4 regions of the Psychrobacillus sp. FSL H8-0510 genome follow, and region 4 is predicted to be linked to each of the others. Evidence: riboswitches for the same ligand, from Rfam matches in the RefSeq annotation. Region 4 holds a riboswitch; each other region holds the start of a gene.
What was found. A riboswitch is a leader RNA that binds a small molecule or an ion and turns the genes downstream of it on or off. The one in region 4 is predicted to bind lysine.
Positions count from the first base shown of each region.

Region 1: another riboswitch for lysine. It lies ahead of MHI40_RS19105 (transporter substrate-binding domain-containing protein); the one in region 4 lies ahead of MHI40_RS12235 (aspartate kinase).
Region 2: another riboswitch for lysine. It lies ahead of dapA (4-hydroxy-tetrahydrodipicolinate synthase); the one in region 4 lies ahead of MHI40_RS12235 (aspartate kinase).
Region 3: another riboswitch for lysine. It lies ahead of MHI40_RS13515 (Na+/H+ antiporter NhaC family protein); the one in region 4 lies ahead of MHI40_RS12235 (aspartate kinase).

Region 1 covers NZ_JBBOYZ010000001.1:3,742,470-3,748,359, reverse strand. The annotation lists gene MHI40_RS19110 (purine-cytosine permease family protein) at 165-1,565, opposite strand; lysine riboswitch at 1,754-1,937, shown strand; gene MHI40_RS19105 (transporter substrate-binding domain-containing protein) at 2,062-2,907, shown strand; gene MHI40_RS19100 (amino acid ABC transporter permease) at 3,037-3,798, shown strand; gene MHI40_RS19095 (amino acid ABC transporter ATP-binding protein) at 3,817-4,551, shown strand; gene MHI40_RS19090 (hypothetical protein) at 4,575-5,309, shown strand; gene MHI40_RS19085 (heme oxygenase) at 5,326-5,664, opposite strand; gene MHI40_RS19080 (1,2-dihydroxy-3-keto-5-methylthiopentene dioxygenase) at 5,741-5,890, opposite strand, start outside.
Region 2 covers NZ_JBBOYZ010000001.1:3,065,904-3,071,793, forward strand. The annotation lists gene MHI40_RS15660 (LLM class flavin-dependent oxidoreductase) at 1-836, opposite strand, end outside; gene MHI40_RS15665 (DHH family phosphoesterase) at 1,069-2,256, opposite strand; lysine riboswitch at 2,567-2,746, shown strand; gene dapA (4-hydroxy-tetrahydrodipicolinate synthase) at 2,980-3,867, shown strand; gene MHI40_RS15675 (YehS family protein) at 4,310-4,822, opposite strand; gene phoU (phosphate signaling complex protein PhoU) at 4,957-5,616, opposite strand; gene pstB (phosphate ABC transporter ATP-binding protein PstB) at 5,630-5,890, opposite strand, start outside.
Region 3 covers NZ_JBBOYZ010000001.1:2,657,037-2,662,926, forward strand. The annotation lists gene MHI40_RS13505 (YutD family protein) at 23-364, opposite strand; gene lipA (lipoyl synthase) at 379-1,314, opposite strand; gene MHI40_RS13515 (Na+/H+ antiporter NhaC family protein) at 1,423-2,982, opposite strand; lysine riboswitch at 3,339-3,521, opposite strand; gene yunB (sporulation protein YunB) at 3,570-4,340, opposite strand; gene MHI40_RS13525 (bifunctional metallophosphatase/5'-nucleotidase) at 4,383-5,756, opposite strand; gene MHI40_RS13530 (sulfite exporter TauE/SafE family protein) at 5,790-5,890, opposite strand, start outside.
Region 4 covers NZ_JBBOYZ010000001.1:2,411,396-2,417,285, reverse strand. The annotation lists gene uvrC (excinuclease ABC subunit UvrC) at 1-1,508, shown strand, start outside; lysine riboswitch at 1,550-1,729, shown strand; gene MHI40_RS12235 (aspartate kinase) at 1,824-3,053, shown strand; gene MHI40_RS12230 (YslB family protein) at 3,167-3,580, opposite strand; gene MHI40_RS12225 (succinate dehydrogenase cytochrome b558 subunit) at 3,866-4,477, shown strand; gene sdhA (succinate dehydrogenase flavoprotein subunit) at 4,527-5,890, shown strand, end outside.

The sequences.
Region 1 (5,890 bases), 1.3 Mb from region 4:
CCTGTTGATAATATAGATTAAAATTATTCTTTTAAAGGTAAGCTAAGCTTATTTTCACTAACTATAATTTTCTTCTAAGAAAATGCTAGAAGTGAAAAGTAATCCATCCTGAGTAATAACTCAAAAATGGATTACTTTTTTAATGTGAATAAGGGGAACTACTGTTATGCAATATAATCCTCTTTGGGGATATCGTCGGCAGCACCTTTATTGTAATATTTCCCTTTTGTTAATACTGCTATAAAAACAGTAAGAATTGCTGCTAAAATAGCTGCAAAGAAAGCAGCGGTACTTTGTAAAAATGAACCCATATAACCTAATGCTGCAAATGTACCTATGCCACTAGCAACGATTAAAGAAACAACTCCAACAGGATTCCATTTGTAGAGAAATTCTTGTCGAGCCTCATAATAACCATTCCCAATTTTCAAAGCTTTTTTAACGACCAATGCATCGGTCACCAATATAGCTGCCCATGATAGTAAAAATACACCTTGAAATGTCATAGCTGTATCTAAATGATCTACAATACCACCGAGCATTAGAATTATTGCAGTAATTGCACTTACAACCACCCAAAATCTGCGTCCAGGTGTAAATTTAAAAATGTTTTCAAAGAAGTTTGATAGCGATAGGGAACTACTATATATGTTAGTAATATTTATACGTAGTTGAGTTAGCATCGTGAATAATGCTCCACCAATACCTAGAAGCATTACAATATAAACTCCTGGATTTGGTTCACCTAAGCGAACACCAAACCAAATACCAAGACCCCCCATAATACCGAAGCAGAAAATCTGTGGAATAAAACCGATTGCCACCGAACCAATTTTAATATCTTTTGGTTTTAGAAAACGAGCATAATCAGATGCTAGTAGGGCTGTTAGACCCATTATTCCATGTTGAACACCTATGCAAAGGAGTAAGGCTTGTCCTCCAACTTGAACGCCCTCAGGTAAATAAGTCCAAAAAGGTCCTTCAAATACGGAAGGTTTATAAAATGATATAACAACTGCTGTTATTAAGAAAACTACAAATATAGGTAGAGACCACTTTTGTAACTTATCTAGTTGTTTAATTCCAAACCAGTTTAAAGGTATAACGATAAAACCGAAGAAAATGATTAATGCCCATTCTTGTAGGTTAGGGAAGAAGGTGTGAACCGCGGATACTAAAATGAGTCCTTCAAATGCACAATACATAATAAAGTTTGTCGCGTAGAGGAACGATGTTAGGGAAGCACCTATATAGCCAAAACCACCGCCTCTAGATAATAAATTGACATTCATACCAGATTTCGCGGATAAGTAAGCAATGAAGGTTCCTAATATACCGGCAACTACTATTGCGTAAATCGAGGAGATAATAGCATTTAGTGCCCCAAATTGCAGAGCCATTACACTACCCATTTGAAAGTAAAAAATGGCAGTGGCTATGCCGAATGTAATATTGGTTATACTTAACCAACCCATATTTCTTTGGCTACGGGGTACCTTTTCTAATGAATAATCTGAGTCCATTTGTTCTGTTACTTTGTGATCTGTAGTTTGGACAGATCTCATAATATCATTCTCCTTTAAAAATAATTACCAATGTAAGTAGACACATTAATAACTAAATTCTCATTGTTTTTATATTTCCACCATTAATTATAACATATACCTAGCTAAGTATTAATACTGAGGTAGTTGACAGAAATATATGTGTATTGTAAACTATGAAACATAATTGAATATAACCTCACTTAGTGTAGTGAGGTAGAGGCGCGATATTTAACAGTCCTTAGTGGAGTTTGAGAAGCTACGATGCTAGGGAGAAGGAAATGTCGCCGAAGTTTGTAATATTACTCGTTATTACTTGCTGGGTCTGTAGTTAATAATTGCAGGACTGTCCACTATAAACATCCCGGTTTATAATGGTGTGCTATCTCATTTGGGAAAAGTAGAGGACCTGGGCAACTATACATATTGCGACCTGAGTTCATCTCAGGTCTTTTTTTGTACAAGTTGTCTTTTTTTATAGGCAAGAACATATATTGATAAAAAGGGAGAAATTAGAATGAAAAAAAGATTAGCATTTTTAACGATATTTGTATCTATTACATTGTTATTAGCGGCATGTGGAACGGCTGATAAAGAGACTTCGGGATCTTCAACAGCTAAAGATACGGCTGATACATTTACAGTAGGCTTAGAAGCAGGTTATGCACCTTTTAACTGGACTCAACTAGACGATTCCAATGGTGGAGTGAAGATTGATGGAAACGCAGAGTATGCTGGTGGATATGATGTGGAAATTGCTAAACGTATTGCGGATGGATTAGGAAAGGAACTAGTTATCGTTAAAACAGAGTGGGATGGGCTTGTGCCATCATTGCAATCAGACAAAATTGATGCAATTATAGCGGGAATGTCACCTACAGAAGAGCGTAAAGAAACAATCGACTTTTCGGAAAACTACTATACTTCCAACTTTGTTATGGTAGTGAAAAAAGGTGGAGCTTTTGAAGGGGCTACTTCTATTCAAGACTTTAGTGGTGCTAAAATTACAGGTCAGTTAAATACTTCTCACTATGGTGTAATTGATCAAATCAAAGATGTGCAAAAACAACCAGCATCTGATAATTTCTCTGCAATGCGTGTAGCATTAGAATCTGGAGTTATTGATGGTTATGTGTCTGAACGTCCAGAAGGAATTAGTGCTTCTTCCGCTAATGCCAACTTTGCAATGGTTGAATTTACGGATGGATTTAAAGCGGCAGAAGAGGATACAGCAGTAGCAGTAGGCTTAAAAAAAGATAGTAAATTAACAGAAGATATTAATAAAATTTTAGCGGAAATTTCTGAAGAAGAAAGACAAGAAATTATGGATGCTGCTATCAATAACCAACCAGCGGCAGAATAAGGGTGAAGTGATACCGGCTGCATCTTTTTGCAGTCGGTTTTTATATGGAATATATGCTTTCTAATTATTAACTATCTAGCTCCAGACGCCAGCAGCGTCTGCGACTTTTCTAAGAAAGGAGGGAAATGTATGAGCATTGAATATATTATTTCTATGATTACTAATAACTGGCCGATGTTCCTTCGTGGAGCAGGAATGACATTATTAATATCAATTATTGGTACAATTTTTGGTGCAGTTATTGGCTTGCTAGCAGGGGTTATTCGTACAATTCCTAAACCTGAAAGAAAAATGAAACGTATTTTGTTAAAAGTAGTAAATCTAATACTTTCTGCATATATTGAGTTTTTTAGAGGAACTCCGATGATCGTACAGGCCATGGTAATATTCTATGGATCTGCGCTTGCTTTTGGGATAGATATGGACCGTACAACAGCAGCAATATTCATCGTTTCGATCAACACGGGTGCATATATGGCAGAAATTGTACGGGGCGGTGTTATTTCCATTGATAAGGGGCAATTCGAAGCTGCACAAGCAATTGGTATGAATCATGTTCAAACAATGTGGAGTGTTGTTCTACCTCAAGTCATCCGAAATATTTTACCAGCAACAGGAAATCAATTTATCATTAATATTAAAGATACGTCTGTCTTGAATGTAATAGGTGTTACGGAACTATATTTTCAAGCGAAAACAGTTGCAGGTATAAGCTTTAAATACTTTGAACCATTCTTTATAGCATGTATTTTGTATTTCGTCATGACGTTTACAGTAACATTAATATTACGATATATAGAGAGAAGATTAGACGGCCCGGAAAACTACAGTATGATTGGTCAGCCGCCACCGCAACTTATGTTACCTAAAAATAATGCGAATATCGATTAAACGAAGGAGGAGAAATCTATGGGAAATGTCATCGAAGTTCAACATTTAAGTAAATCCTTCGGAAATCATGAGGTCTTAAGAGACATAGATTTTTCAGTGAACAAAGGAGAGGTTATTTGCATCATCGGTTCCTCTGGATCAGGAAAATCTACTTTACTTCGTTGTATAAATTTGTTGGAAAAGCCTAGTGGCGGTCAAATTATTTATCGTGGAGAGAATATTTTAGATGAAAAACATGATATCCATGCCTACCGAAAAAAGTTAGGAATGGTTTTTCAACAGTTCAACTTATTTAATAACCATAATGCGTTAAACAATTGTATGGTAGGTCAAGTAAAGGTATTAAAACGTTCTAAAGAGGATGCCGAAAAGATTGCGTTAAAATACTTAAAAGTAGTGGGAATGGATCATTATGTAAATGCCAAGCCTAAGCAACTATCAGGTGGTCAAAAGCAACGTGTCGCTATAGCAAGAGCACTTTCCATGGAACCGGATGTCATGTTATTTGATGAACCTACCTCCGCACTGGATCCAGAAATGGTTGGAGAGGTATTAAAAGTGATGAAAGAGTTAGCAAGTACGGGACTTACAATGTTAATAGTGACACATGAAATGGAGTTTGCTAAAGAAGTAGCCGATCGGGTTGTTTTTATGGATAAAGGCGTAATTGCTGAGGAGGGACCTCCAGAACAAATTTTCAACAACCCGAGGGAAGAAAGAACTAAAACATTTTTAAAACGAACATTAAGTTAATAACAGTATGGAGGAATCGAAAGGTGGACCTTTTCAATCTGATAAAAAAAGAACGAGAATACTGGCTTGTGGATCAACATAAAGTATCCCATATTCCAAATATAGATTATTTAGTTGCGTTCGATCAATTATTAACAGAGTGGAAAGAACAAAATGTAGCATATCTATCCCTTCTGATGGATGAAGAAAATGAGGATTGGCTTTTAAAGCGTCGGTTCAAAAAAGTGTCGTCTATTGTAGAGTACACAAAGACACTACAAGGACCATTTAAAAATACTAGTGATTTTCAAGTAGATGCTCTCTCTGAGAGTCAAGTTACGGATTCTGATTTTGCTAGATTGTATGATGCATGTAGGAGTGGCTCAGCGAACAAGAATAAGCTGTTTTCTATCAGTCAAATAATGGAGTCATTAGAACTTGAATTAGGTACTAATTGGCGAGATCAATGTTTTATCTTTTCTCAAAATGGTAGGAACTACGGTATTAGTATTCCTCATATTGAACAAGGCACGACAGAAGAAGGTAGAATGTTTTACTTTGGGGTAGTTCCAGAGCAACGTCAAAAAGGATATGGAAAGATATTTCATGCTATTTCTTTAGAGCTTTTGAAAAAATTAGGTGCCAAGATATATGTAGGGAGTACAGACACAGGAAATGCCCCTATGAGACGGATTTTTGAAACAAATGGATGTATATTACGAGATATAAAGGGGATTTACCGAATAGACATGAAAAAAGTGGATGAACTCAGAAGATGAGTCCTCCACTTTTATTTTAGTTTTTGGAAATTGCTTCTATTGAAGCGGCAACTTTAGAAATGATTAATTCATTACCTAAAAGTGGAGATTCTTTAGAAGCTTCAGGAGAGCCAGACTCGGGACGTTTATGCGATTCTTTGAAGAGATCACTGTCTTTCCATGCTTGGAAGTTTTCTTCTTTCTCCCAGTACATATTTACATTCATTTCATCATATTCAGTTGGTCCTTGAGTAATAGCGACCTCTACTTTGATGAAGCCTTCCATTTCTTGAAGGGGGCTTGGTTTTGTGAAATTTGGAGCCATTTTTTCTGCAAATCCTGGTTTGGTTTTGATGCGATTCGTTACAATAATCATTGTACATTCTCCTTTCTTATTAGATAAAGTTAGTATAGCATTCCTTTTTTCTTATTCCTACAAAGAGCATTTACCTCTATTGTTCTACTGCTTCCTCTTGATAAACTGGGACCCACCCCTCTGTTGTTACAAATATGCGTACAGCAACAACTTTACGGTCCTCTGATAATGTGAAGTAATGTGTAATATTCTCAGGCACAGATATCAAATCACCAGGTGAAAGATG
Region 2 (5,890 bases), 650 kb from region 4:
CGTGCATCATCGAATGTCGAACGAGTATACTGGCCCCATCCGCGCTCTCTTCCTATAACGTTCATTGCTTGCTGTGTTGGTGGGAAAAATTTTTCTACTGCAATATCCGTAGATTCTGCCACAAACCCGTGCGAGTGCGATGCAACCGTTAACTTTGATACATCATGTCCTGCTTGAGTCGCGGCTTTCTTATACAGTTTTACGAGTGGCTCAAACTGGAGTGGGCTACCTCCGATAATTGCCAACACTAGTGGCAATCCAAGGAATCCAGCTCGAGCAACAGATTGCGGTGTTCCACCGCTCGCAATCCAAACGGGAAGTGGGTCTTGTACGGGACGTGGATAAACCCCACGATTCTGAATCGCAGCTCGATGCTTACCACTCCATGAAACCATTTCAGACTCACGTATTTTTAAGAGTAAATCTAACTTTTCTTCATACAATTCATCATAATCCTTTAAATCATATCCAAAGAGTGGGAAAGATTCGATAAAGGAACCACGCCCTGCCATGATCTCTGCTCGACCATTGGAAATAGCGTCTAATGTAGAAAATTCCTCAAATACTCGCACTGGATCATCCGATGAAAGTACTGTTACAGCACTAGTAAGTCTTATACTCTTCGTCCTTGACGCAGCTGCAGCCAGAAGTACTGCTGGGGCGGAAGCCGCATAATCCTTGCGATGATGTTCTCCTACACCGAATACATCTAGCCCAACTTCATCTGCTAATACTATTTCTTCCACTACCTCACGAATACGCTCCGCATGGCTAATTACTTTTCCAGTTTTTACATCTGGAGTGGTTTCCACAAACGTTGTTATACCAATTTCCACTTAATTTTTCCCCCAATCATTATTGCGTTCAATTGTTTATATAAGGATGCTTTCGGCCTTAATGATACCTTATTATCCTATTTATATTCAATTTATCAGTTTCATTGGAGAAAGAGGATTTTGGAATGATATTCTGTTTCACGGGTAAAAATAACTCGAGAGCGAGTATGTAAGGAACCATCCGCTAGTATTCAATAGAGTGAACGCCAGTAAAACTCAGTAACCCTTGTCCTCAAGCTTCCTCTCTCTTCTTCACTTCACTCATTAAATAATCGACAAACAGATCATCCCTTACTAAAGCTGCCTCATAGTTTCTCTTTAAGAAACGTTCGCCATCTTCAAAGCTTGTAAAGGTTTCTTCTAATTCGATTTTATTTTTTTCGAGAATCCAATCTTGATCATTTTTAGAATATAAGATGAACGTGTCATTATTCCTATTTTTATAAAACGAACCGAAAGCCGATTGTTTCAAATTATACTGATTTCTTTTTGCATCTTCTGGTATTGAGGACAGATGGAAAGTGTCCAAAACAAATAACTTATATGCTTCCTCCGTTAAAGTACATCCTGATGCTTTTTGATGTCCTCCGCCGCCGAACTGTCCAGCAACTTCCGAAACATCGACATGATCATAAATTGTACGAAGAGAAATTCTTTTTCCTCCCATGATTACAATTGCGATGTAATCGAGATGTGGAAACTCTTTGCCAAGTTCATTACCTAACTCCGAATGATACGTTTCTGCATAGACCACCCCAGCAATATGGTCTCCCACTTTTGCCTGTACAATCTCTCTTTTCTTGCGACGAATATAGCGATCAATCTTCTCAGATTCCATTTTCAATATTTTCTTTTCAAATTCATCAAAATCAAAATGGTCACTCGTACGAAGTCGTTCCATTATTTTTTCTTCAAATTCTTCCATCGATATTAAATAGAACAATGAGTTTAGGGAATGTGCCTGATGATTCCCGTTCTTTTCCCATTCCCATGTATCATACTGTCTAACTAATTCTACAAATTCTGTTACTGCAGCAGTTGGTTCCAATAATTTGTTGGATACAAGGTACTCATATAATAAGGATGTAGCAGAAGTTAATTTGCCTTCCTGATCTTCCACTAAAATATATCCCCATTCATAATCATTAAAGTGCAACGCTGATTTATGATGATCGATTAGTTGTACCTTCCCATTTGCATTGTAAAAATCATTTAATCGTTTTTCATTATCCCCGTTTGGCGTCAAATCCGTTACGAATAAAAATGTATCAGGTTCATCATTTTCTAAAAAATATTCAATCTCCCGATTAAGAGATGAAATCGAATTATAGCGCACCTTTACATTCTCACCAAATGCTAGCTTTGCTAAAATACCACATCCGACACCATCTAAATCATTATGGGACAATAATTTATACATTCTCTTCACCTCTTATATAGTATGGTTTTTACATACGAAACTTATTAATAAACTAATTTAAAAGTTATTTGGGTCAATTTCAAATTACTTTTATCAATATAAAATTGGACTCCGTTGATTGTAGCGCAAGGTGGCGACTCCAGTGACGAGGAGTGAAGCCATATCCGCGGAAAGCATGCACCTGGAGTGAAGATCAACTTTGACGGATTTTACTACTTAATATTTATTTTACAGGTAAACTGTTGCAATAGTATTAAAAGTCATGTATTATTTTAATAATTAAATATTCTCTTATTTCAATTATATTTGAAGTAAGGATAGAGGCGCAAAAACCATTAGTACACAATTAGAGGATAATGAGATCCTAGGACATTTGTGGAAAGGGGAATTTGCCGAAGTCGATAGAATCTCATTTTTCTTGAAGCTGGTTCAGCTGTTGAACAAACACTGAATTGTCATATAGGAGACTATATGGAGGGCTATCTTACGCACAGAAATATTACTCTATTTCTACTGCAACAACGAGCCCTCGTTGTTGCTTTTTCGCGTTTACTTAACTTGACTACAAAACAAATCTCAAGTTAAGCCTCCGGTGGATGTCACAGACTTTGGAGTTAATTGCGCTAGCGCAATTCAAAATCTGGACGCAATTACACCGAAGTGTAATTGATGAAGCCCTTCTCCCTGAATTTTTAATAATAAATTATAGGATGTGGAGAAGTTATGAATTTCGGACAAATATTAACTGCTATGGTTACTCCTTTTGATCATAATGAGGATATAGATTTTCCAGCTACAAGAAACTTAATAAATTACTTAATCGCCAATGGAACACAAGGTTTGGTTGTGTCTGGAACAACCGGAGAGTCTCCGACGTTAACTGATGAAGAAAAAGTACAGCTGTTTAAATTTACAGTTGAAGTTGTGAATGGTAGAGTGCCAGTTATTGCTGGAACCGGCTCATATAGCACAAAAGCTTCTATCAATTTAACAAAACAGGCTACTGATGCTGGTGTCGATGGTATTATGCTTGTTGTTCCTTATTATAACAAACCATCTCAAGAGGGCTTGTACCAACACTTCCAAACAATTGCTGCAACAACATCATTGCCTATTATGCTATACAATATTCCAGGTCGAAGCGTGGTCAACATGTCATTAGATACCATCATCCGACTTTCTGAGATTCCAAATATCGTTGCAATCAAAGAAGCTGGCGGCAATTTGGACACTATGTCTGAGATTATTAGTAATACTTGTGAGGACTTTTCACTGTATAGTGGCGATGACGGTTTAACAATTCCGGTACTATCAATTGGTGGAACGGGAGTTATTTCCGTAGCTTCGCATATTATTGGAAATGAAATGCAAGCAATGATCGCAAAGTTCAATAATGGAAATGTAAGAGAAGCTGCAAAGGATCATCGCAGACTATTACCCGTCATGAAAGCATTATTTGCAGCTCCAAATCCTACACCTGTTAAAACAGCATTAAATTTAAAAGGCGTTCCAGTGGGTGGAGTTCGCCTACCTATGGTTCCTTTAAATGCTGAGGAACTAACTACTTTAAAGGAAGTATTAACTACACTACCAGAAGGCGTAAAGTCTTAAAAAGAGCGAATTCCAACTGCTGGAATTCGCTCTTTTTTCTTTAATTCGTGGACATGAAAGATCATATACTCGCGGTCGGCCAATGCTTACCCGCGGAGAAGAATGGAATACTCGCGCTCCCTCTCTGGTTACTCGCGGACTGCCATGATTTACTGGCGCAACTGGATATATTTCCATTTAAGAAGTAACTCGAATCGTCCTTTCTCGCGGTCGATTGGTGAATACTCGTTATCGACCAATGCTTACTCGCGGAGAAGAATGGAATACTCGCGCTCCCTCTCTGATTACTCGCGGACTGCCATGATTTACTGCCGCAACAGGATATATTTCCACTTCTAATCATCCTTTCAGGATGTTGAGGAATGAAATGAATTGCACCATTTCTTATGACTATACTAAATGAGCGAATTCCCAGTACTACTGGAATTCGCTCTTTTTTAATTTAACTTCTATATTTAACCGCTAAGCCTTTAAGGAATTTGCGCGCAAAATTGTCTCCGCATTCTTTATAATTACGATGACCTGGTTTTCGTAAAATAGCTCCAAGCTCACCTTTTGAAACTACAATACCACCATCATGCAACACATCTAGCATATCTTCTGTTGTTAATTGTAGAGCTACTTTAAGCTTTTTCAACAGCATATTATTCACGTGATCCTTCTGCTGTACAACTGGCTCCGTATCTGCTGGCTGTTCCGGTTTTGGATCCTGCTTGCCTCTTTTATGTGTGATTAGTCCATTCAAAAACGATTCTAACATTTTATTATTACACTTGATGTGGTTTTCATCCTCTACTACTTCTTCCTCTTCACTTTCCTCTTTTGCTTTGGTAAGAATTTTGAGAACTTCCTCTTTAGTTACTTCCACACCACCAAGTTTAAATACCTCTACCATATCCTTATTCTTTATATCAAGGGCATATCTCAATCTGATTAATATATCATTATTCTCCATTTATAAACCTCCCAATGTCCGCATAAGTAGATATCATACGGAACTAATCATTACTAGAATAGCACAATGTGAGCTAGTATAAAAAAACTGGAAGAGAAATTTTTCATTTTCTCCACCAGTTCGATTTCATTTGCCTATGAATTGAAATCATATATTTGACCTTTTATCAAATAAGCTGTGCTTTCAGCGATATTCGTAATATGGTCTGCCGTTCTCTCTAAAAAGCGATTAACAAATAATAATTGTACAAGCTGACTTGTTTCTTCTGGATGTTCACTTAGATAAGCAGTAAGTTTTTTATATGTCTCTCTACTATATTGATCTACATTGTCCTCTAAATCTCCCACTTCTTTAGCAAGCAGGATATTTTCCTCTAAGAATGATTGTAATGCTTTTCGAAGCATTTCAATCGATATATCTTTCATCTTTTCTAGATGGGTAATATCTAGTAAAGATTCAGTATTGCCGATTTTAATCGTTGCTTTTGCAATATTTACAGCAAAATCTGCGACCCGTTCAATTTCAGATGAAATTTTAAGGACACCAATTATTTCACGTAAATCTCTGGAAACAGGTGATTCTTTTGCTATCATCCATATGGAGAACTGATTTACTTCTATTTCAAGATTATCAATCGCTGTATCTCCTTCAATTACTTTTAGAGCGATCTCCACATCCTGTGTTTTTAAAGCCTTAAAAGATTTTTCTAGAGCGACAACTGAGAGTTCACCCATTTCGATAATCTTACTCTTTAGTTCTTCTAAATTATTTTCAAAGTTTACACGAATACCCATTGGTAACCTCCTATTATCCAAATCGACCTGTAACATAGTCTTCTGTTCTCTGATCCTGCGGGGTGGAGAAAATATTATCTGTATCATCGTATTCTACTACTTCTCCATTTAAGAAAAATGCGGTTTTATCGGAGATTCGAGCAGCCTGTTGCATGTTATGTGTCACAATAACAATTGTATAATCTTCTTTCATATTGGTGATTAGTTCTTCTATTTTTAGAGTAGAAATCGGGTCTAATGCGGAAGTAGGCTCGTCCATTAAAATAATATCAGG
Region 3 (5,890 bases), 250 kb from region 4:
AAAAGAAAAAACCTAGAGCAGATCATAGTTGATCTTGCTCCAGATTTTCATTTACTTCTATTATAGCTTCGTCAGGAACAATTTTTGGAGCAACCCCTATTTTTTTTATAACAAAGTAGGCGCATCCAAAATTACAATATTCATATAAATAGTCTTTCATCGTTCCTATTTTCGTATCAAATGTAGCTTTATGACTACGATCCTCAAAAAAACCTTTAAGACGCAGCTGACCGTAACCCCAGTCACCCATAATATAATCGTATTTAGTTAAAATTTCACTATAACGATCTAAAAACGCTTCTTCTTTAAACGCCTCGCGATAATCCTCTATAATTTCATATGTAAAGCCTTCTGCAATTATCATTCAATCACCATCCATTAACTATTTGGAGTAGCTAGAAGTTGTTCACCTTGCAGTTGTCTTTGCTTAGCCGCAGCGTTTACCTGTTCATCTGCATGGTAGCTACTTCTAACTAGTGGACCAGCTTCACAATGGGAGAATCCTTTGCTCATCGCAATTTTTCGTAATTCTCCAAATTCTGCTGGGGAGTAATATTTTAGTACCGGTAAATGTTTTTTCGAAGGTTGCAAGTATTGACCAATCGTCATGATATCTACATTGTTCGCACGAAGGTCGTCCATTACTTCCAGAATCTCTTCATGAGTTTCCCCTAAACCTAACATTAGTGATGATTTCGTTGGAATACTTGGTTGCATTTCTTTTGCACGACGCAATAATTCGAGTGAACGATCGTATTTAGCTCTCGCTCTAACTCTTGGAGTGAGTCGACGAACCGTTTCAATATTGTGATTTAGAATATCCGGTTTTGCATCCATAATATTACGGATATTTTGTTCAATACCGCCCATATCAGAAGGTAAAACTTCTATTGATGTAAAAGGATTTTTCCGTCGAATCGCACGAATGGTTTCAGCAAAAACTTCAGAACCACCATCTTTTAAATCATCCCGAGCAACTGCTGTTACGACAGCATGTTTTAAATTCATAACTACAACCGAATCTGCAACTCTTTCTGGTTCTGCCAAATCTAACTCATTAGGTAAGCCAGTTTTTACAGCACAAAAACGGCAAGCACGTGTGCAAATAGCTCCTAAAATCATAAATGTAGCTGTTCTACGTGAACCCCAGCACTCATGTATATTTGGACATTTTGCTTCCTCACATACTGTATTTAAATTATTTTCACGCATCAGCTTTTTAAGACCCTTGTATTCATCATTCGTATTTAACTTTATTTTTAGCCATTCTGGTTTTCTTTGGTACTCTGTTTTCGTTGGTTTACACGATGTCATTTCATCCCGACCCCATTCTAAATAAACTAACTACACTGTTGTCAATGTAACATATTATTTAATTGCAAACAACCATACAAATACCAAAGACAACCAATTTTAAAACAACTAAGCTACCCTCTTACTCTTAAAATTCCAAATCGTGAAAAATAGAATAAGGATGACCACTACTGTTATAAAGCCAAACATAACAGAACCTGTAAGACCTAATACTAAATAGCCAATTGCAGCAATGACTGCACTAATAATGGCATATGGTAATTGAGTCATTACGTGATCGATTACATTAACTCCTGCACCAGTCGCTGACATAATTGTAGTGTCTGAAATAGGCGAACAATGGTCTCCAAAAACAGCTCCCGCTAAAACGGCCGCTAAAACAGGGAGTAATAACTCAGGCTCTACTACCATGATGATACTTGCACCAATTGGTAATAGTATCCCAAATGATCCCCATGAAGATCCAGTTGCGAAAGCCATAAAAGCTGTTAAAACAAACAGTAAGACTGGAATAACCCCTGCCGGAATATTATTATCTGTAACGAGATGAGCTAAATACTCACCAGTTCCTAAAGCTGTTATTAAAAATGAAAGGGACCAAGCAAATATTAAAATGCAAATAGCAGGTAACATTGAATTTATACCAGAAATAATTCCTTTCCCCAGTAAGCCCAAATTAGCATCTTTGTTTTTCTTGAATTGACGCGTATACAATAGTACAGCTAAAATACTCGATACCATCCCACCTATAAATAGAGAGAGCGGAACATCTGTATTTTCAAAAATAACAAATATGTCCATTACTTTTCCTGAAGCCTGATAGCCTGTCCAAAACATTGCAAAAAGAGTTACTACTATTAATGATACAATCGGAAGGATTAGATCCTTTACTTTACCAAAATTATTTTCCGGGAAATTACCTTGTAAATCACCTGGATTTGATTTATTTGGATCAAAAAGGACACCAGTTTCTCTTGCAAGTGTTTCATGTTTTTTCATCTCACCTAAATCATTGTCTGTCCATGCGGTAAAAAATACCATTGCAAGCGCAGCAATGACATAGAAATTCATCGGTGCCATTAACATAAACGCTTGCAGTGGAGTATAGTCTGTTACCGCATGGGTAGCAAAGATAACACCCAACTGACTTATTAGAAACGCACCCCAGCTAGAAACAGGAGAAACTACACAAACAGGTGCAGATGTAGAATCGATAAAATAAGCTAGCTTTGCACGAGAAACACGATGAGTGTCAGTAATTGGACGAGCAATCTGTCCTACAGCAAGTGCATTAAAATAATCGTCTACGAAAATAATAATACCTAAAAAAGCTGTAAGGAGTTTAGATCCGCGATTTGTTTTAATACGTTTAACTGCCCATGCAGCAAATGCAGTACTTCCTCCTGACAGACTAACAATCGCAGTAACCACCCCAAGCAACAATATAAACAATAATATATAAATATTATACATATTCAATCCATTATCCCAAAATGACGTGATAAAGGAATCCCAAAGAATGATCAATGAATCAATCGGCGAAAAGCTTTCTACTAACAAAGCCGCTGAAACAATCCCGACTCCTAGTGATAGTAAAACTCTTTTCGTAACAAGTACCATTACAATCGCTAGTAATGGCGGTAAAATTGAAAAAATCGTATTTTCCATCATAATTTCCTCCTAATATGAAATGCATAAGCGCCTACTCCAGCCCCGACTAGCGTTGGAAGCCTGACGGTAAAGGCGTACTTTGCCTTAACCATCAGTCTGAAACGACTCGAGGGGCTAGGCGCTGAAGCTAGACAATATGAAATGCATAAGCGCCTACTCCAATGTAGGCAGTATGAATTCGCGACATCCTATCGCAACGACTGCATGGCCTACACCTTATATACCCCAAGACTCGATGAGATATGAGCTGACACTAACGAAAATGAACAAGTGCATTATGCCTTAGAATATAAAAAAGCCAACCTAATATAAATATAGGTTGGCTTTTAGATAAAATTTCAAGCAAAAATTTTATACTTTGTAGCTCTCCATTTATACATATGTATAAATGACAGTGTTATTTTTGTTCAAAATAACCCCAACAAGATTTGACTTGACGGTCAACATCTAATTTCGGCATAACTTCCTTTCGTATACAATCACAGTTGTCATTCTCCTGTAAACTACTCTTTTGTTATGCGGCCTCTACCTATTCTTATTCATTTCCACTAGTATAGCAGTAAAAACAATATTCTTAAGGATTTTTATTTTTCAGGTAATGGCAATGGTACTTCTATTGATGGAGCAGCGTCCCCGTCTCCTCCTGTGTAAATGTAAGGAACCTGGCCTTGCACGATTCCCATTGCCACAGGTATACTCTGTTCCACCGTACTCATCTTACTTGCCAGAGGAACTATTATTTGTACATTTACCGTAATGTGGATATTAACCTCCACATAAGCATTGTTTATTCCAAACTTAGTAATAGAAGGAACTACATTCGATTGAACATTTCCGATAACGTGAAAGCGTATAGGAATTTTAGGGCCTAAGTTACCTATGATGGGGATATTCGTCGCTTGCCCAATCGGAACGAAGAATACAACTCCCCCCTGATCCTCCATCGTTTGTTTATCGTACTCGATGTCATCTAAATACGGTAGGCTAGAAAAGTTCCCCTGCTCAGCCTGCTCCAAATGAGACTGAACTAACTGATTTGTATCAGATAGTATACGATTTATAATTTCTGTATTAAATCGAGTTGTTACCATTGTAGTACTGTCTGATGGCACCTCCTCGATTATGTCATTTACATCGAGCGTATTTGAAATTCTTGAGTTAATTGCTTTATTTATTACCATGGATGCTATTTTTGTTGTTTGTACTTCTGCATATTCCAAATAGGTAGCTGTCAATTGTTTATTAATATAATAGATGAGGCCTCCCACTGACAACATAAAACAAACTAAAAAAATGGCTAATTTCCGCTGATTAGTAAAGAAAGTCAATCGTTTTTTCTTCTTTCTATAGAACAAAAACAATCCCCCTAATTACTACTTATGTAAGAAAGAGGATTTTCATGACTCATATTCACTTTTTTCAAGCTGTCCATACCATTTCACAATATCTCGAATCATTTCTGGCATAAAATACTGTTTGGGAGCAAATTTTAAAGACGGATAAAAGTAACCAAATGTAAACATATCTAAAGTTGCCAATGTATATACTTTTTCTAGTTCAATAGGAGATTCATTTACTAGAACTATACCACTTTCTAACTCTATTAGCTGTTCATATAATATGACCCCAAGGTATTTACCTCTGAACCCTAACCCTTTTACTTCAAGCGTTGGCCATTTTTCATTTTTCCCTGTTCGGATAACTTCTAGTAGTTCTGCACCGGTTAATGTAATAACACAAGGATTTATCGGATGAGGCAAACATTGATGTAGATCTCTTGCAGTAATCGGCCCCTGTTGAAGATCCTTTAAGAATATCCCCGCTGGAAACATGGCACAATCCGCTTTTGTAAAAGCTAGAAGTGCTTTTCCGAAAAAGCGGGATAGATCCGATTCCTTAAACCAATCCTTCTTCAATAAAAAAGAATTATAAAAAGCAATATTAGACATCTCCGCTATTCCTTCATTTTCCCAAGCAGTCTGTAAATCGTTTGAATATAGTGGAACTGGTAGTGCTTCCGTAGGAAATAAAACTGCCTTCTTCGATTGGATAACTTTTGCTACATGATCAAATTCCAACGTGACAAGTCCGACATTCATACCGAATTTACCGGTAGCAGCTTGCAACGTGTTCCCAATTACTTTACCTTTTTCAAACGTGTGATGTGTATGTGAACCCAATATCACATCAATTTGTGGTATTTCCAAAGATAGTATTTCATCAAGTGATTTCCCTAAATGTGACATACAAATAAGAACATCTACTTGCGGACGAAGTGTATTACATACCTCTTTCAGTCGGGTAATCGGCTCTTGAATTTGCCATCCCAATTTTTCATAGTAAATACCATAGTCAGCAGTTGCCGCAACAATGCCAATCCGTATACCAGTTGGTGTTACATGTATTTTGTGGGGTAATACCCAAGAAGGAATATTTCCTCCTAACTCCGTGAAATTGGAGACAATCACTTCAAAATTAGCATCTATGTACAACGTTTCTAATTCTTCATGACTTAGGGTAATGCCTTCGTTATTTCCTATCGTTACATAATCATACTTGGCATCATTTAGAAGATGCACATTTCCCTTTCCAAGTGTACCCTCTGTATATATATTCGAACGATCTAGATGATCTCCAATATCTAATGTTAAATAGGAAGCCTTGTCACCAAGGTTCTTCCGAGTATCTGAGAGAAATTGCTGAATAGCGGGCCAGTTTTCTAGATGACTATGCAAATCATTTGTGTGGAATATATAAATCGTCTCTCTCATTCTTTGCCCACCCTATCCATTACATATTTTACGTTAAAATAGTCCTTCTATAATCGATCGTACACCTAGTAATAAAAGTACAATTCGTAAAGCCAAAACTAGTGTATCTGAGTTCAACTTTTTATTTAACTTTG
Region 4 (5,890 bases):
ATGATAAAACGTATCCATACATTAAAATTACTGCTGAAAAAGATCCTCGTCTGATTATTACAAGACAGGTGAAAAAAGATAAGGGTAAATACTTTGGTCCATATCCCAACTCTCATGCGGCACATGAAACAAAAAAACTTCTAGATCGTCTATATCCACTTCGAAAATGTCAAAAAATGCCGAATAGAGTTTGTCTATACTACCATATGGGACAATGTTTAGCGCCCTGTGTGAAAAAAGTAGAAGAGAATACTTATGAGACAATTATTCAAGAAATAGCCAGCTTTTTAAATGGTGGGCATACGCAAGTGAAAAAAGAATTGGTTCAAAAGATGAATTCAGCTGCTGAGACTCTTGAATTCGAACGAGCAAAAGAGTATCGTGATCAGATTTCACATATCGAACAAGTGATGGAAAAACAAAAAATGACGATGAATGATTTCACGAGCAGAGACATATTTGGTTTCCATGTTGATAAAGGTTGGATGTGTGTTCAAGTATTTTTTATCCGACAAGGAAAGCTTATCGAAAGAGATGTGTCATTATTTCCGATCTTCCGGGATCCAGAAGAGGAATTCATCACATTTTTAGGTCAGTTCTATGCGAAGCCAGAGCATATTAAACCAAAAGAAATTTATGTTCCATTAACTACGGATCTTGACTTAGCTTCAAATCTTCTAGAAATGAAAGTTTTCGTTCCACAACGAGGCACAAAGAAAAATCTAGTCGAGTTAGCAGAAAAAAATGCAAAAATAGCTCTTACGGAGAAATTTCATTTAATCGAAAGACAAGAAGAGCGAACTATTGGGGCAGTTGAACAGCTTGGTGATTCCATGGGGATTGCACCTCCAATGCGAATAGAAGCTTTCGATAACTCGCATATTCATGGTACAGATGCTGTATCTGCAATGGTTGTATTTATTGATGGAAGATCAAGCAAAAAAGATTATCGTAAATACAAGACAAAAACGGCTGCCAAACATGATGATTATGGTGCTATGCGTGAAGTTGTTCGGCGAAGATATACAAGAGTCTTGAAAGAGAATTTACCACTACCCGATTTAGTAATCATTGATGGCGGAAAAGGGCAAATTGAGGCAGCGCGCGAAATTATTGAGGATGAACTAGGTCTTGATATACCGATTGCTGGGCTTGCAAAGGACGGCAAGCATCAGACTTCTCAACTTATTTATGGTGATCCTTTGGAGATAATACCGATGAAGCGGACTAGCGAAGGTTTTTATTTGCTCCAACGAATTCAGGATGAAGTCCATCGTTTTGCTATAACATTCCATAGACAACAGCGTGGAAAGCACACAATTGCATCTTCTCTAGATGGTATTGAAGGGATTGGTCCTCAACGGAAAAAGTTATTACTAAAACAATTTGGTTCTTTAAAGAAAATACAAGCTGCTAGCAAAGAAGAGTTAATGGCTGCAGGATTACCGAGTAAGCAAGCAGATTTAGTGATTGACCATTATCAGAAAAATGTATTGTCTTCTGAATAATCATATGTTATGGTTGTAACAATTTAATATTCACTATTATAAGTGAAGATAGAGGTGCGATTAGACATCAGTACTCAGCAGGAGGAAGGAAAGTTCCTAGAATAGCTGAAGAAAGGGTTTTTCGCCGAAACATAGAATAGCTTTTCCTATTCTGTTGTTGGTTCTGCATTTAATAGATGTAGGATTGTCAGAATTTGATATTCTGGAGGGCTATCTCACATGGACAGATTTTTTGGACCGTGTATGAGACAATGCTTTTCACAATATGTGAAAAGCATTTTTTAATCCTTTCAGTTAATAAGGGAGCGGATGATCATGACTAAAATTGTAATGAAATTTGGCGGTACTTCGGTTGAATCAACTGAAAAGATTACAGATGTTGCTAATCGGGTAAAAGGTGAAAAAGAAAATGGTCATGATATTGTGGTTGTTGTATCCGCAATGGGTAAAGCGACAGATGAATTATCAAAATTGGCTTTCGAATTAGCAGATTCGCCGTCCAAACGTGAAATGGACGTGCTCTTATCTTCTGGGGAGCAAGTTACAATGGCATTGCTTTCTCTCAAGTTAAACGCAATTGGAGTAGAAGCCATTTCTCTCACAGGTGCCCAGGCAGGTCTGATAACAGATAGTGTACATAGAAATGCAAAAGTAATGAAAATGGATCCTTCAAAAATTGATGGATTACTTGTAGCGAATAAAGTAGTTATTGTAGCTGGTTTCCAAGGGATATCTGAAGCAGGAGAGATTACTACACTTGGCAGAGGAGGATCTGATACAACTGCTGTTGCTATTGCTGCTTCTATTGAAGCGGAAATTTGCGATATTTATACAGATGTAGACGGGATTTACACGTCTGATCCTCGCTATATTGAAAGTGCGCGTAAACTGGAACAGCTTGAATATGACGAAATGTTAGAACTCGCTAATTTAGGTGCAGGAGTATTACATCCACGTGCTGTTGAATTTGCTAAAAATTATAAGGTTCCATTAAGAGTGCGCTCGAGCTTTAAAGATGGAGAAGGAACGATTTTGAAGGAGGAAGTAGATGTGGAAAATAATTTAGTAGTTCGTGGAGTGGCATTTGAATCAGATATCGTCCGATTGACTATAGAATACGAAGTACCTTTTAACGGTTCCCTCGCTTCTATTTTTACGACTTTAGCAGCAAATCATATAAACGTAGATATTATTGTGCAGTCGATAGTAGAAGGAGTGAAACCTGCAGTATCCTTTTCTATTAAAAAGGAATCCTTGTCTGAAGCGATAACAGTTTTAGAGACACACAAACAAGCACTAGGCTTTACTTTCGCGGATTTTGAAGTTGGTCTTTCAAAGGTTTCTATTGTCGGTTCGGGAATGGTATCGAATCCCGGGGTAGCAGCTCAAATGTTTGATCGATTAAGAAAAGAAAATATTCCTGTGAAAATGGTAAGTACTTCAGAGATAAAAGTGTCAGTCGTTGTACCCCAACAAAATATGATCGAAGCAGCAAATGCTTTACATGATGAATTTGAACTTGCACTAACTCATCAATCCGTATAATATTTTTATGTTAAAATTCATTTTCTATTATCTATTTGAATCTGTTAAAAGGTTTTCACAATAGTTTCACTATTAAAGAGGGGGAACAGGAAAAGTCGTATGCGACTATCCCGTTACCCTTTTGTTTTAGAATCCCATTTTATTTGCAAAGAGACAAGGCCATTCTTTTTTACTTCTTCGTCATAACATTCGGTTAAAAAACCAGTAATCTTTTGTTGTTGTTCAGCTAAAAAGCCTGCTTCTAATCGATGACTTCTACTTTGACCACTCTGAGGTAGATTATATGTACTTAGCGTATAGAAAGCGGAGTCTTTTGTAGTTTTTTCTAAATGTAAAGTGCCCCAGCCAGCTTCGTTGAAAAAAGTGATAGCTTCGTCCAATGAATATAGGGGAAATTTGCGGGCTAAATCTTTCCCTGCCCAATATAATATATCTTTTTCATGTTTTCCGAGAATAGAAGTAAGCACATGGTCTCTTAGTAACTCATATCCAAAGGAAGTTACATGTGAATGTTCCTTTTCATTCAAGTAGCAACCCTTCTTTCCAAAAATCAATATTGCCTATTTATTTTATCATAAAAAAATTACAAATGGGGACTTGATTAGATTGTGATTAATTTAACAATTTATTATCCGAAAAAGGTAAAGGAATCCATTTTAAAATACGGAAAGATACCTTGACGCTCCAAAATGATGAGAGTACAATGGATATGTCATAAATACGTAACTTGATGATGTGAAATTTTTGAGAACTTTTGCTTTTTTGAGATAGTTTTCATTCTTTTCAGTCAGAAATTTGAGGGGGTAATTGTTTTGTCGAACGATCGCGAATTTTATTGGCGTCGACTGCATTCCTTACTTGGTATTATACCGGTAGGTCTGTTTTTAGCGCAGCATTTAGTAGTAAATCACTTTGCTACAAGAGGAGCAGAAGCATTTAATAGTGCATCTCACTTCATGGAGAGTCTACCATTTCGATTAATGTTAGAAATCTTCGTAATTTATATTCCATTAATGTTCCATGCATTTTACGGAATTTACATTGCATTTACTGCAAAAAATAATCCGAAGCAATTTGGAACGTTGAGAAACTATTTATTTATATTACAAAGATTTACTGGCATTTTCTTAGTTGTATTTATCGCTTGGCATGTTTTTGAAACACGTTTCCAAGCTGCTATTGGAGCAAAAGAAGTTAATTTTAACATGATGGCAGAGATTTTATCTAACCCATGGATGTTAGGTTTCTATATTGTAGGTGTTGTTTCAGCCACTTTCCATTTAGCTAATGGTATTTGGTCATTCTTAGTTAGCTGGGGTATTACACAATCTGCAAGATCACAACAAATTGTTACTTATGTAACTTTAATTATCTTCTTAGCGTTATCTGTAGTTGGCGTACAAGCTCTTCTAGCATTCGTTTAAGAAACTTTAAAGTCGTTCAACTACTATTAAATTGAGGAGTGAGAATAGCATGGCAAAAAGTAAACTGATTGTTGTCGGCGGTGGATTAGCTGGCTTAATGGCAACAATGAAAGCTGCCGAAGATGGCACGCACGTAGACCTATTTTCTATCGTTCCAGTAAAACGTTCACACTCTGTTTGTGCACAAGGCGGTATTAACGGAGCTGTAAATACTAAAGGTGAAGGCGATTCTCCTGCAGTACATTTAGATGATACTATATATGGTGGAGATTTCTTAGCAAATCAAAAACCAGTTAAAGCGATGACAGATGCAGCACCTGGAATTATAAGTTTGTTTGATAGAATGGGTGTTATGTTTAACCGTACACCTGAAGGATTATTAGATTTCCGCCGTTTTGGTGGGACAATGATGCACCGTACAGCATTTGCTGGTGCAACAACTGGTCAACAACTTCTTTATGCGCTGGACGAACAAGTTCGTCGTTTTGAAGTGGATGGTTTAGTAACTAAATTCGAAGGATGGGAATTCCTTGGAATAATTAAAGACAGCGAAGGCGTATGTCGTGGTATTAAAGCGCAAAACCTTCTAACAATGGAGATTCGAGCATTCCGTGGTGATGCTGTAATTATGGCTACTGGTGGCCCTGGGATTATTTTCGGGAAAACTACTAACTCTATTATCAACACTGGTTCTGCTGCATCAATCGTATATCAACAAGGAGCATATTATGCGAACGGAGAATTTATTCAAATTCATCCAACTGCCATTCCTGGTGACGATAAATTACGATTAATGTCTGAATCTGCTCGTGGTGAAGGTGGTCGTATTTGGACTTATAAAGACGGCAAACCTTGGTACTTCTTAGAAGAAAAATACCCTGCATACGGTAACTTGGTTCCTCGTGATATTGCAACACGTGAAATCTTTGATGTATGCGTTAACCAAAAACTTGGTATCAACGGAGAAAACATGGTTTATCTAGATCTTTCACATAAAGATCCACATGAACTAGATGTTAAACTTGGTGGTATCATTGAAATTTACGAGAAATTCACAGGTGATGACCCTCGTAAAGTACCTATGAAAATCTTCCCAGCAGTTCATTATTCTATGGGCGGACTGTGGGTAGATGATAATCAAATGACTAATATTCCTGGATTATTTGCTGCAGGTGAATGTGATTTTTCACAGCATGGAGCTAATCGTTTAGGAGCTAATTCTTTACTTTCTGCAGTATTCGGCGGAAGTGTTGCAGGACCGAATGCAGTTAGTTATATGAGTCATTTAAAAACTCATGCTATTGACATGGATGATTCTATCTTTGAAGCTGAACTTAAATTGGAACAAGAGAAGTGGGACAAGGTTATGTCTATGAAAGGTACGGAAAATGCGTACTTACTTCATAAAGAGCT